Regions from separate parts of the Specibacter sp. AOP5-B1-6 genome, predicted to be linked through region 1. Evidence: riboswitches for the same ligand, from Rfam matches in the RefSeq annotation. Region 1 holds a riboswitch; each other region holds the start of a gene.
The links. A riboswitch is a leader RNA that binds a small molecule or an ion and turns the genes downstream of it on or off. The one in region 1 is predicted to bind thiamine pyrophosphate.

Region 1 (4,715 bases):
CTTGCAGCCAACGCAGAAATGGTGCTGGCCAAGCTTCCAACCGTGCCGGACGTGGGGCCAAACAACATTGGCATCACCCCCAATGTCATCATCCCTTCCGTGGGTGACGGCCTTTTTGAAATCTTCACGGCCGCAGCACAAAAACGTTACGACGAGTGGCTGGGACTGACGCCCGTCGCCTCCTCCAACCCCTTCGCGGCCACGGCAGCATCATCGCTGACCACATACCAGAACTACGCCCCGGCACGGATGGTCGACGGCGATGCCGGCAGTCTGTGGTGGTCCAGCGCCCCTCCCGAAACCGGCTCAAGTGTCACCATTGATTTGGGGGAGATGAAAGAGGTTGGCAAGGTCTTGATCCGTCAGGCCGACTCCGACACCAGCGCCGGCGACATGTTTTACCACGCACGCGTCGAGTACTCGGCAGACGGTGCGGCGTGGACCGCTGCCGGCACCTTCGACAGCACGCCGCGGATCGAGCACAGCTTCGACAAGCCGGTCAGCGCCCGCTACATCCGCATAGTTGCTACGGCGCCGAACCCCGGTGGTCAGTGGGTGAAAATCCGCGAATTCCAGGCTCTGGAAGCAACGGAGAAGTTGAGCACCGACTTGACCGGCGCCCACGGGACCGGTGCGGAAAATGCCTTTGACGCCACTGTTTCCACCGCATTTGAAGCCGCCACGGCAGCCGTTACAGGGTCTCACCTGACCCACACCCTGGATGCGCCCGAGGCGATGAAGTCGGTGGCTGTAGTTGGCCACATCGCCGGTGACCTGCAGGTGAAGAACGACGGCGAATGGGTCACCCTGGGAGCCCTCGACCCGTCGGTGGGTTTCCAGGAAGCAGTCCTGACCCAGGAAACCATCTCCGGTGTCCGCATCCTGTTCACCCCGGCGGAAACGCGGGCCGTCGCTGTCGGCCCCATCGTGCATGAACTGGGCCTGCGCGCCACCGGACCAGTCGGCGACGGACCATACGTGGGTGAAACCATTGAACCAACACCAACACCAGCACCGACTCCCACGGAGACCGAGTCCCCGGAGCCAAGCGAAACGGCTTCGCCGGAACCGACCGCCACGGGAACTGCAGCACCCGCACCAACGGCAACTGTTGCGCCGTCGGCCACCTCAAGCGCGGGCGCCAGTGACACGCCAGCACCGGGGCCCGCAGCAACAACGGGTGACGCGGCAATGCCAGGCTCCACAGCAACAGCAACAGCAATTGCCAGTGGCAGTGCCAGTGACAGGCCCAGCGGAGCAGCCACGGTCCGGGCCGACAATAACGGCGGCTATCTCGCCAATACCGGCTTCAACGTCGGCGCAGCCGGGGTGATCGCGTTGCTCCTCATGCTCGGCGGATTGATCCTGGCCCGCCGCCGCAGGGCACGCCAGCACTAGAAACGCCCCGGCGCAGCTGCTGCAGTGCCCCGTGATCGGCGCGGGGAAAGCCGATGCACGGCATTGGGAGCATGAAGCATTGCGGGAGTCCACTTCGTCGGGTGGGCTCCCGCAAAGCTTTGTGCCGCAGAGCATTGGCCCCGGGAACGCGGCGGGGGTAAACTAAAGCCGCAATTCAAACACGACAGGGGAGCGTCCACCCGGCTTGGGTATCGGCGCTGAGAGTGCGGTTCGCCGCAGACCCTCGAACCTGCTCCGGTTAGTACCGGCGAAGGGAGTCGAGTTCTCTTCGGCTGCGCGGAAATACCGCCGCATCCGCCCCTCCTGCAAAGGAGGAATCATGAACAAATCATTCGCGGGCGAAAACGCCGCGCAACAAAACAAGCAAAACAACCCAGCGGCACGGAAAAGCACGTGGCGGGTGGTCGACATCGTTGTGGTGTCGGTCCTGGGCGTGGCCGTGGGCGTCATCTTCTGGCTGTGGTCCGCCGGATACGGCCTGATCAGCGCCTTCACCGTCGCCTTCCCACCCATCAGTGCACTGTACGGCGGAGGATGGCTGATCGCCGGCGTGCTGGGCGGACTGGTGATTCGCAAACCAGGCGCCGCACTGTACTGCGAACTGATCGCGGCCAGCGTCGAGGGGCTGCTGGGCACCCACTTTGGTTTCACCGTGCTGCTCTCAGGCCTCGTGCAGGGACTTGGTGCGGAGCTGGGCTTCGCACTCTTCCGCTACCGCAAGTTCACGCTGCCGGTGTCGCTGCTGGCGGGCGCGTTGTCCGGCCTGGCCCTGGGCCTGAACGACAACCTGGTGTACAACGTGGCTTGGGCCATTGAATGGAAAGCCGTTTACCTTGTCCTGGCCATGATCTCCGGCGCCGCCATTGCCGGCCTGGTGTCCTGGCTGGCCGTCCGCGGCCTGGCCCGGACGGGAGCCCTGGCGAACCTGCCCTCGCGAGGAGCCGCCACCGAGAGGGCGGTCTAGCCTTGGCACCAACGCAGCACCCGGCCGCCCCGGCCCGGATCACCGCAAACGGGTGGGGCTGGCAGCATTCGGGCCGCAGCGACCGTGCGGTGCAGGGCCTGGACTTGGACATCGCACCGGGGGAGCGTGTGCTCCTGCTGGGCCCCTCCGGAGCGGGCAAGTCCACGCTCCTGCACGCGCTCGCCGGCGTGCTCGGCGACGACGAGGACGCCAACGAAATCGGCGAGCTGCGCATTGATGGCCGTCCCGTGACGGAATCCCGTGGCCGGGCGGGCCTCATGCAGCAGGATCCGGACGCCCAGGTGGTGCTCTCACGAGTAGGTGACGACGTTGCCTTCGGCGCCGAAAACCTGGCCGTCCCGCGCGATGAAATCTGGGGCAGGGTGCATGCTGCCCTCGAATCGGTGGGACTCGAGCTGCCCCTGGACCACCCCAGCTCCGCGCTCTCCGGCGGACAAAAGCAGCGGCTGGGCCTGGCCGGCATGCTGGCCATGCGCCCCGGACTGCTGCTGCTGGACGAACCCACCGCCAACTTGGACCCCGCCGGGGTTGTGGAGGTCCGCGACGCCGTGCGCCGCAGCCTCGACGAAACCGGCGCCACCCTGGTGGTTGTCGAGCACAGGGTTTCCGTGTGGCTCGATGTCGTGGACAGGATCGTGGTCCTGGCCCCCGACAGGCTGGGCGCACCCGGTGGCGTGCTCTTCGACGGGCCGCCGGACACGGTCCTGGCGCAAAGCCGTGAACTGTTGGCCGGAGCTGGAATTTGGGTCCCCGGGCACGTCCCCCACGTCCGCCCGCGCAGCAACGCCGGCCCGCACCGGCCAATGGACGACGCCGGGACCAGCCTGCTGCTTGAAGCGACGGCTCTCGCTGTCTCCCGCACCAAGGGCAGGCGCGGGCACCCGGCAGTGCCTGCCGCCGTCGTTCCTTCCGTGCAGGTCAAGGCCGGGGAAGCCCTGAGTGTCACCGGCCCCAACGGCTCAGGGAAATCAACGCTGGCACTGACCCTGGGGGGCCTGCTCCGGCCCGTGGGCGGGGAACTGGCGGCCACGGCGGCGTTGTCGCGCGGGGCCGGACCATCACCGTTGAAATGGCGGGGGCGTGAACTGATCAACCGGATCGGCACGGTGTTCCAGGAACCGGAGCACCAATTCATTGCCGCCAGTGTCCGCGACGAGCTGATGTTTGCGCCCAAGCTGCTGGGCCGGGGCACCGAAGCAGTGGATGAGCTGCTGGTGCGGCTGCGGCTCGAACACCTGGCCGGGGCGAATCCGTTTACACTGTCCGGCGGGGAGAAGCGGCGGCTGTCGGTGGCGACGGTGCTTGCGGCAAGTCCGCAGGTGCTGGTGCTGGACGAACCCACGTTCGGCCAGGATGCAAACACCTGGGCGGAACTGGCGTCACTGCTGACGGAGCTGTTGGATGCCGGCACGGCCGTGGTCTCCGTGACCCACGACGCCGCGTTCAGTGCCGTGCTGGGCGGGGACCGGCTGGTCCTCGGCGACCCCGTCCCCGAACCTGCCACCCCCGAAAAAGGCAGGCAGCCGGGCGCAGCGGTGCAGGGGGTGCGTCGATGAGCGTCGACATCATCGCCACGCCGCGCTCGCGGGCCTGGCTGGCCGGAGCCAATCCGCTGGCAAAGCTGGGTGCCGGCATGGCCGTCACGATCGCGCTGCTGATCAGCGTCGACTGGGTGTCGGCAACCGTGGCCCTGGTGCTTGAATGTGCGCTGCTCCCGCTGGCCGGATTGAGCGCCCGGATGCTGCTGCTGCGGGGCTGGCCGATCCTGTTCGCTGCGATTGTGGGCGGTTACGGAACGGCGCTTTTGGCCCCTAAAACGGGAGAGCTGCTGCTCGCGCTGGGACCTGTCACGTTCACCACCGGCTCGCTGGAGGCGGGCGTGGCCATTGCCCTGCGTGGCCTGGCCATCGCCCTTCCCGGCATTATTGTGCTGGCCTCCACCGACCCCACCGACCTGGCCGATGCGCTGGCACAAAGACTGCGGCTGCCGCACCGCTTCGTACTCGGCGCGCTGGCGGCCATGCGGCTGGTCGGCCTGCTTGTGGCGGAATGGCAGACCCTGGGCATGGCCCGTCGGGCCCGCGGCGTGGGCGGGGAACCTGGGCTGTTCCGTGGGATTAAAGCCCAGCTGGGCCAGGCCATGGCACTGCTGGTGCAGGCCGTGCGGCGGGCGTCGCGGCTGGCCGTCACCATGGAGGCCAAGGGGTTTGGTGCGGGCCCGCGCACGTGGGCGCGTGAGTCCACCTTCACGAGACGTGACGCGTGGGTGGTGGCCGGGGGACTGGTGGTCACGGCAGCAGCGGTGAGTGCC
Region 2 (4,715 bases), on a different contig from region 1:
GGTCGTGATAGTCGACCGTGAGCTCTGCGCCGAGTGAACGGATGAAGTCATGATTGTGCGCCGAAGCCGAGGCGCCAACGCGCCATCCCCGTCGCCGTGCGACCTGCAGGGCCAAGGTCCCGATGGCTCCGGAGCCGCCTGCTATGAAGATGGAGGCGCCGTCGGGCAGATGTCCGAGTGCGGAGAACGCTCGAAGTGTCGTGTTGCCCGCCACCGGCAAGCCCGCGGCCCGGACGAAGTCGAGTTCGGCGGGCATCGGAAGGATCAGCGACCGGGAATCGACGATCGCGTACTCGGCCCACGTTCCACCCTTTGGCTGCATTGAGCTGACGAAAGCAATCCGGTCGCCAATCCGGTAGTCTGCAACGCCGGCGCCTACCTCGGCAACGATCCCGGCGCCCTCGATCCCGATCGGGAAAAGTGGGCCGGCGTTCGGCGGAAGGAAGTATGAGTCGTGGATCCCCACCCCGACCGCGCATAGTCGCACCAGCAGTTCATCCGGGCCGGTCAGGGGCTTATCCGCCTCGACTGAACGGATGCTGCCCGCTTCGGGATCTGACACGACGAAGGCTTTCACGGTTCCACCATGTTCAATCGGCATCTTGACCATGGGGCCAGCATGTCCAGGACTTCCTTTTCCACTGCCCCAGCCATGTTTCGCAGACTAAACTGCCGCAGGCAATCCAGTCCGCTGAAGAAACAACCGCCCTGCGAAGCCTTCCTCCGATTCCATGCCAACAGCAAGTCACGGACAACCCCACGGCGGGCCCATCGGGGCGCCCTGTCCCAGCGCACTGGACCGTGCAACGCTGCAGGCATCGACGTTGTCATGCTTCAACCGTAGCCAATGGCATCCGGTGGGTCCACGTGCATGGACGAAGGGGCAGCCGCAATGGGTGCCACACACGATGTGGGCGCTGCATTCGCTGGACGGCGCGGTCAATAAGTGGAACATGGCTTCGGCGCCATTGACCGCCCATTCAACCCGGTGGGCCGGCTTTCGCAAGCGCAGCCGGCCCTGCCGTTTTATGGTAAACCCGAACGGGGGAAACAGGGCCGGCCGCATCAAGGACACTTCGTTCGACGACGCGGTCCAGAAGAAATCGCCGCGCCCGGTCGTTGCGTCGATGAAACACTGAATTTCTCCTTGACGTCCCAAGTTGTTTCGAAAGGTACCACCATGACAGGCGAAGAACACGGAAACACCCATCCCGGCACCCCGGCCCAGGCGTGGGCCACCCTGATGGAGGGAAATATGCGGTTTGTGGAGAGCCTTGCCTCCCACCCCAACCAGGATGCTGCCCGCCGGGCTTCCCTGATGAACGGGCAACATCCGTTTGTGACGATTTTCGGTTGCTCAGACTCCCGCCTGGCCGCAGAGATCATCTTCGACATGGGCCTGGGCGACGCCTTTGTGGTCCGCACCGCCGGCCACGTTATCGACAACACCGCACTTGGTTCGATCGAGTTCGGCGAGGAGTACCTGGACGTGCCGCTTATTGTGGTGCTCGGCCACGACAGTTGCGGAGCCGTCACCGCCACGAAGGACTCTGTGGAAACCGGCAGCATGCCGGCCGGGCATGTCCGGGGTATCGTTGAGCTCATCACCCCGTCCGTGCTGGCTGCCCTGCGCGCCGACAGTGCAAGCACTGTGAATTCGATGGTGGCCGAGCATGTGAAGCAGACGGCCGCCCGCCTGCTGGAGGAATCCCCCATCGTCGCCGGCGCCGTGGCCAGCGGAAAAACAGCCGTGGTGGGGCTTAGCTACCACCTCAACGATGGCCGGGCGGAACTGGTCCACAGCAGTGGAGCCATCGACGCCTGAGCAGCCGCATCATTAATCCAGACACGGTGGACCAGGACATGCCTGCTCATCTGATGGCGGCACCGCAGGTAACGACCGTGTGGCTGGTGGCGGGGGAGCGCCATTGACTGGGGTATTTATTGTGCCGCCTGCGCTGCATCCGGGAGCGGAACCTGCAGCATCTGCGTACCCAACAGTTGGTGCTTTCGCCCGACTCGGGGTCCAAACCTTTGTCACATAAGATTGCGTTGCGCCGGGGACAAGCTCGCCGGGATAGGCTGAAGCCGCAATTCAAACACGACAGGGGAGCGTCCACCCGCTATTGGGTGTCGACGCTGAGAGTGCGGTTCGCTGCAGACCCTCGAACCTGCTCCGGCTAGTACCGGCGAAGGGAGTCGAGTTCTCTTCGGCTGCGCGGAAATACCGACGCATCCGCCCCTCCTGCAAAGGAGGAAACATGAGCAAGACATTCGCAGGCGGCAATGCCGCCCTGCAAAACGAACACAGCATGCACAACGGCCAAGGGGCCCGCAAACGCACATGGCGGGTGGTGGACATTGTGGTGGCCTCGGTCCTCAGTGTCGCCGCGGGTGTCATCTTCTGGTTATGGTCCGCCGGATACGGGTTCATCAGTGCACTTTTTGTCGCTTTCCCGCCCGGGGGAGCCCTATACGGTGGCGGCTGGTTGATTGCCGGAGTGCTGGGTGGACTCGTGATCCGCAAGCCCGGGGCCGCCTTGTATTGTGAGGTGGTTGCAGCATGTGTTGAGGCGTTGATGGGCACCCACTTTGGCTTCACCGTGCTGCTCTCGGGCCTGGTCCAGGGGCTCGGTGCGGAATTGGGCTTTGCGTTGTTCCGCTACCGCCAATTCAATCTGCCGGTGGCCCTGCTGGCCGGGTTGCTGGCGGGTCTGGCGCTGGGCCTGAACGGTGCCCTGGTGTACAACGTTGCCTGGGCCGTTGAGTGGAAGGCCGTCTACATAGTCCTTGCCATGATCTCCGGTGCAATCATTGCCGGCGTGTTGCCCTGGCTGGCAGTGCGCGGACTGGGCCGAACGGGAGCCCTTGCCAACCTGCCCTCACGAAACGCCGCCATCGAACGGGCGCTTTAACACCGGGGCGGCCGCATACTGGGCCACGCACCCACGGCACGGCAGTCGGAGGCGCCCCAATCAGTTGAAGGTGGGCGAGAGGACCTGGCACCGACACGGGGTGCCCGTCGCAGGGCTGTGTGGTGGGCGTGTTGGTCGAGATTCACGCCGATTTCTTTCCTTCAACGGTGCTGGCCAGCCCCACGGCAGGCGCCACCTCGTGGGCTGGCTTTGGCACCAATTTTCCGGCACCGTTCGTGCGGCCTAAATACCTTCAAGTCCGACGTCGAGGCCCGCATTGCCATGGCGGGCCTTGGCCCGGCGGAGGGACCGCTTGCCCAGCTGCGGCGCTTTGTCCAGCGGGTGTTCAGCGGCTGGGAACTGGACGGCTCGTGCCTGCCACGGTGCCGGCGTCGGACTTCACCCCACGGTGCGCCAACGCCTGGGTCGCTTGGCTGCCGGGGGAGGGTGCACGGCCATGGTGGGAACGGCGGAACAGGGCGGCGATGAAATGCTGAGGGGGTCGCGGGAATGCAGCGCCGGCGGCTGGTTTAAGCCCCGCCAAGCCTGCTGGTGATGAGGTGGGCTGTTTGTGCGCAGGCCGCGCCAAGGGTTGCCAGGCGTTCCGGTGAGACGCGGAATCGTGGGGCCGGGATCAGCACCGCGGCCACCAGGTTGCCGCGGTGGTCGTACACGGGTGCGGATACGCCCACCTCATCCAGCGATGATTCCCCGTAGTTTGTGGCATAGCCGCGCTCGGCAGAGTCGGAGAGCCGGAGCAGATACGCTTCAATGCCTGCTTCGTCGACTCCGGCAAAGGAGATTGCGCCGTTGAGGATGAGTTCACGCACCCGCGCTTCCGGTTCCAGGCTCAGGAAAACCTGCACCGAGGCACTCATGGCGTCGCGGTACAGGGCACCGAGGGGTGTGGTGTGCTTGACCTGCTGGGGGCTGGCAATTTGTTCCACGCACATGGCTTCGCTGCCGTTCCACACCATCAGGGCACTGGTCTCGGCCGTCCGCTCCGTGAGCTGGCGCAGCAGCGGGTACGCCACTTTCCGCTCTTCCAGTTCGGCCAGCAGGGGCCCGGCCACCGCGATCAGGCCCAGCCCCAGCTTGTAGCGGCGCGAGCTTGAGTCACGCTCCACGAGGTCTTCCTGCTCCAGGGTGGCCAGGATCCGAGACACCGTGCTTTTGTGCATGCCGACGCGCAGGGCAATCTCCGTGACTCCCAACAGCGGCTCGTCGGCGGAAAAACAGCGCAGGACCGCGATGGCATTCACGATCACCGATGTGCCGCGGGCGTCAGGGGCTGTGGTGGCGCCGTCGGGCGTGTTCGCTGTAGTCGTCATGGTCACCATCTTTCCCTATTGCGGTCGTGTTGTGGACAAATGCGGCTGCGGCGGCACGGGCCGCCGCAGCCTGCGGGCTTACGCGCCGATGATGTTGTGTTCCGGGCCGAACGAGAACTTCGTGATGTTCTCGGCGCCGTCTTCACCGACCACCAGGATGTCGTGCTCGCGGTAGCCGCCCGCGCCGGGCTGGCCGTCCAGAACGGTGATCATCGGCTCCATGGAGACGACCATGCCCGGTTCCAGCACGGTGTCGATGTCCTCACGCAGTTCCAGTCCGGCTTCGCGGCCGTAGTAGTGCGACAGGACTCCGAAGGAGTGTCCATAGCCGAAGGTGCGGTTCGCGAGCAACCCGCGGTCCACGTAGATCTCGTTGAGCTCGGCGGCGATGTCCTTGCAGACGGCGCCGGGCTTGATCAGTTCCAGCCCGCGGCGGTGGACCTCAACGTTGACGTTCCACAACTCCAGC
Region 3 (4,715 bases), on a different contig from region 1:
AGCCCCCGAGGCACAGGACGCCGGTGACAGCGCAGCTGCCGAGACGGACACTGAAGATACCGACGACGGCGTGACCTCGCGTCGCCGCCGTCGCCGCCGCCGCGGCGACCAGGACCTGGAGCTGACGGGAGGATCCGACGAGGATCCGCCCAACACCGTCACCCGGGTCCGCGCCCCACGGGCCCCCGCCGACACCGGAGCCGGCGACCCCAACCGGGTCACCAGCCTGCGCGGCTCCACCCGTCTCGAAGCGAAGAAGCAGCGCCGCCGCGACTCACGCGACTCCGGCCGCCGCCGCACCGTCATCACCGAGGCCGAGTTCCTGGCCCGCCGTGAATCAGTTGACCGTGTCATGGTGGTTCGCCAAGGCGAAGACCGGATCCAGATCGGCGTCCTGGAAGACGGCATCCTGGCCGAACACTTTGTCTCCAAGACCCAGCAGGACTCCCTCATCGGCAACGTGTACGTGGGCAAGGTCCAGAACGTGCTGCCCAGCATGGAAGCCGCCTTCGTCGACATTGGCCGCGGCCGCAACGCCGTCCTGTACGCAGGTGAGGTTGATTGGGATGCCGCAAACCTCAACGGCCAGCCGCGCCGCATCGAAAACGCCCTGAAATCGGGCGACCCGGTGCTGGTCCAGGTTTCCAAGGATCCCGTGGGCCACAAGGGTGCCCGCCTGACCAGCCAGATTTCGCTGCCCGGCCGCTACCTGGTGTTTGTGCCCGGTGGTTCCATGACAGGCATCTCACGCAAGCTGCCCGACGTCGAACGCAACCGCCTCAAGCGCGTCCTCAAGGACCACCTGCCCGAAAACGCCGGCGTCATTGTCCGCACGGCCGCCGAGGGTGCCAGCGAGGAAGAGCTCACCAACGACATCAACCGGCTGCGCGCCCAGTGGGCCGGCATCAACGAGCGGGCCTCGTCGCACAAGACGCTCGCCCGGGAAATGCTCTACGGCGAACCCGACCTGACCATCAAGGTGGTCCGTGACGTGTTCAATGAAGACTTCACCAAGCTCATCGTCTCCGGCGAGGACGCCTGGGACACCATCGAGGCCTACGTGACGTACGTGGCCCCGGACCTCCTTGACCGCCTGGAAAAGTGGACCAAGCCCGAGGACATCTTCGCCGCACATCGCATCGACGAGCAGATCAACAAGGCCCTGGAACGCAAGGTCTTCCTGCCCTCCGGCGGCTCGCTCGTCATCGACCGCACCGAGGCCATGACGGTGGTTGACGTCAACACCGGCAAGTTCACCGGTTCCGGCGGCAACCTGGAAGAAACGGTCACCAAGAACAACCTGGAAGCGGCCGAAGAAGTCGTCCGCCAGCTCCGCCTGCGTGACATCGGCGGCATCATTGTCATCGACTTCATCGACATGGTCCTGGAATCCAACCGCGACCTGGTGCTCCGGCGCCTGGTTGAATGCCTGGGCCGGGACCGCACCAAGCACCAGGTCGCCGAAGTCACCTCGCTGGGCCTCGTGCAGATGACGCGCAAGCGCATGGGCACCGGGCTCCTCGAGGTATTTGGCGAGCAGTGCCCCACGTGCGCCGGCCGCGGCATGGTCACCCACGAGATTCCCGTCGAGCACCGCCGCACGCACAGCCCCGCCGTGGAAGCTGCACAGATCCACGGTGCCAAGCCCGAACACCGCGAGAGCGAACGCACCGCCAACCGCTCAACCCGCAGCGAACGCAAGCGCAACCGCAACCGCGGCCAGCAGCAGGAAACGGAGCAGCACGACGCCGCCCCCGTCCAGGTGCCGGACGAGGCAAGCGAGGCACAAAAGGCGCAAAAGGCCCACGAAGCCCGCGCCGCCCTGGCGAACATTGCCGCGGCCGCTGCAGCCTCGCACCATGAGCACGACGGCGGACAGCCGCACAGTGCCGCCGTTGCAGAGGGTGCTGCGGCGCCTGCCGAAACGACTGAAACGGCCGACGGCGCCACGCTCACCTTTGGCGGGGAAGCCATCGAGCTCCCTCGTGGACACCGCAGCGAAAGCGGCGGCAGCGCGGAAGAACACAATGCCGACCAGGCGGCAGCGCTGGCCGGACTGGCGCAGGCGCTGGACCCGCTGGCAGCGCCCGGCCAGGACCAGCCGCACGACACCTCCGCCGAGGCAGGGGGTGACAACCGGTCACGGTCCTCACGCCGGGGACGCCGCAACCGCAGTGCACGCAGTGCGCAGGGGGGTGCGGACATGACCGTGGAGACCTCGGTTGCAACATCTGCCGGTCAGGGTTCGGCGCCGCACGTGAGTGCTGCAGCTGACATTCCAGCAGCCGCACCAGCCGTGAAACCTAGCAGTGGCCCGATCATTTTGGGTGTGGGAGTGCCGGCTTCGGAACTCTAGTTCCTGACAAGCCATGGGACAGCCCGCAGTTGTTGTCGAAGACCGTGTTTGAACGCGGTCTTCGACACCAACTGCGGGTTTTTTCTTTAACCGGCGGGGCTCGGGCTAGGGTGGAGATCGACACGGGGTGCTGCGCCATCAGGGCGGGCTGAGACAATACCCGTTGAACCTGCCCGGTTAGCACCGGCGAAGGGATGTCCCCATGAGCACCAGCACATTAAAATCTTCAAGCCGCGAAGCTGTTCCCACGGAAAATGTCGACACGGAAAATTTCGACACGGAAAATGTTGCGGGCACGCCCGCACCAGCACGGCATCCCAAGGTCGGGAACCCCGGGGTACTGCACCCCAGAATACTGAGCATTGCGGGGTCAGACCCCTCCGGGGGAGCCGGCGTCCAGGCCGACATCAAGTCCATTTCAGCCCACGGCGGTTATGCCATGGCCGCGATCACGGCCCTGACCGCCCAAAACACCCGCGGAGTGCAGGGTGTCCACGTCCCACCGGCAGATTTCCTCATCGCCCAGCTGGACGCCGTTGCCGCAGACATCACAATAGACGCGGTAAAGATTGGCATGCTGGGCACAGAAGAGGTGATGGACGCGGTCGCCGGCTGGTTGGCGCGGACCCGCCCGCCCGTCGTCGTGCTTGATCCTGTCATGGTGGCCACCAGCGGGGACGTGCTCGTGCTCCCGGCAGCACGCCGGGCCTTGCTGGCAATCATCAAAAACGCGCACTTGGTGACCCCCAACATTCCTGAGCTGGCCGTGCTGCTCGACCTGCCGGAGGCTGCCGGTTGGCAGGAAGCCGTGCGGCAGGGCAGGGAGCTGGCCGCAGCACACCACGTCCTGGTCCTCGTGAAGGGTGGTCATCTGCCGGGGGACCAGTGTCCCGATGCGCTTGTCGCACCGGATGGCACGGTCCAGGAGTTCCAGGCAGCCCGCATCGACACGGCCAACACCCACGGCACGGGATGCTCATTGTCGGCTGCGGTGGCCACGCTGCAGGTGCAAACCGGCGACTGGCAGGCAAGTGTGTCCCTGGCGAAAGAGTGGCTGGGGCGTGCACTCGAGACCTCCGCGGCGCTGCAGGTGGGCGCCGGTGCGGGACCGATCAACCATTTGCACGCACTGTGGGAGCACGCGGCGCTACGGCCAGGGGGCTTCAGCAACGAACTCTGGGAGGCATGTGAGCCGCAGCGCCGGGCCATCTTTGCCCTTGACTTCATCAAGGAACTGGCGTCAGGCACCCTGCAGGGCCACCATTTCGCCTACTACCTCGCCCAGGATGCGTTGTACCTGGGCAGCTATTCCAAGGTCCTGGCCCGGGCAAGTGCCTTGGCGCCCACCGAGGCCGAGCAGAAATTCTGGGCCGGCGGCGCCCAAAACTGCCTCGAGGTGGAAATGGTGCTGCACCGCGACTGGCTCCGCGACCACCCTGCGGGGCTGGAGCAGGGGCCGGTCACCAAACATTATGTGGACCACCTGCAGGCCGTGGCCTTCTCCGGAAGCTACGGCGAAGTCGTTGCCGCCGTGCTGCCGTGTTATTGGCTGTACGCGGAGGTGGGGCGCGTGCTGCACGCCGACTACCTCGCGTTTGCGGGGGAGCACCCCTATGGTGCCTGGCTGGCGACGTACGCCGACGATGACTTTGCGCAGGCAACGGCAACTGCCGTCAGCATCATGGATGCAGCGGCTCGGCGGGGATCGGCCCTGGAACGTGGACGCATGCGGGCGGCCTTTGCCCATTCGGCGCAGTACGAGGTGGACTTCTTTGCAGCCCCGCACAGCCAACTGGCAGGCGCGTTGTCAGGCGCGAACATCGGTGCAGGTGATTAACACCACGCGCTGTTCGCAAGGAAACGCCGCGGCACTGGCCAAAAATGGCAATAATTGGCGACAGTCGCGCTAGTGTTGATGAGTACGGTTTCAGGAACCACGCAGCGTCACCGTCGAAACAATGTTTTGGCGGCAGGGTGCAGGGGACCCGGAACCAGTCTCATTTGCTCCCGGAGGCAGAATTAGCGTATTCTTGATCTTCGGTGCTTACGCCAACACCTAGGGCAACCACTCCATGGCAGAACTCCATTGAGGTCCACGGCGTTGAGGCACATAGTATGCACCCCGCGTCTGTTCATTCTTGAACTGCGGCGCATGCGGTTGGTGGCGATCAAATCTGATCCAAGCCGGCATAAAAACTTTGTAATAAACGTCGAGAGAAGTGAGTTCCCCAGTGGTGTACGCGATTGTCCGCGCAGGCGGCCGTCAAGAAAAGGTTTCCGTAGGAGACCACGTGACCATGAACCGCGTCCCCGGTGGAGTTGGCAGCACGCTTGAGCTGCCCGCTTTGCTCTTGGTTGA

Region 2: linked by a shared signal. The riboswitch ahead of ACT3TS_RS18470 (ECF transporter S component) and the one ahead of ACT3TS_RS10660 (ECF transporter S component) in region 1 are both predicted to bind thiamine pyrophosphate.
Region 3: linked by a shared signal. The riboswitch ahead of ACT3TS_RS05885 (bifunctional hydroxymethylpyrimidine kinase/phosphomethylpyrimidine kinase) and the one ahead of ACT3TS_RS10660 (ECF transporter S component) in region 1 are both predicted to bind thiamine pyrophosphate.

The regions. Positions count from the first base shown of each region.
Region 1 is NZ_JBQSVT010000017.1:43,986-48,700, forward strand. Features, by position in the region: gene ACT3TS_RS10655 (beta-N-acetylglucosaminidase domain-containing protein) at 1-1,398, shown strand, start outside; TPP riboswitch at 1,575-1,692, shown strand; gene ACT3TS_RS10660 (ECF transporter S component) at 1,739-2,383, shown strand; gene ACT3TS_RS10665 (ABC transporter ATP-binding protein) at 2,386-3,960, shown strand; gene ACT3TS_RS10670 (energy-coupling factor transporter transmembrane component T family protein) at 3,957-4,715, shown strand, end outside.
Region 2 is NZ_JBQSVT010000059.1:10,348-15,062, forward strand. Features, by position in the region: gene ACT3TS_RS18455 (NADP-dependent oxidoreductase) at 1-610, opposite strand, end outside; gene ACT3TS_RS18460 (hypothetical protein) at 897-1,139, shown strand; gene ACT3TS_RS18465 (carbonic anhydrase) at 1,181-1,825, shown strand; TPP riboswitch at 2,097-2,215, shown strand; gene ACT3TS_RS18470 (ECF transporter S component) at 2,313-2,915, shown strand; gene ACT3TS_RS18475 (IclR family transcriptional regulator) at 3,446-4,255, opposite strand; gene ACT3TS_RS18480 (aminopeptidase P family protein) at 4,325-4,715, opposite strand, start outside.
Region 3 is NZ_JBQSVT010000008.1:76,086-80,800, reverse strand. Features, by position in the region: gene ACT3TS_RS05890 (Rne/Rng family ribonuclease) at 1-2,356, shown strand, start outside; TPP riboswitch at 2,470-2,568, shown strand; gene ACT3TS_RS05885 (bifunctional hydroxymethylpyrimidine kinase/phosphomethylpyrimidine kinase) at 2,559-4,193, shown strand; gene rplU (50S ribosomal protein L21) at 4,588-4,715, shown strand, end outside.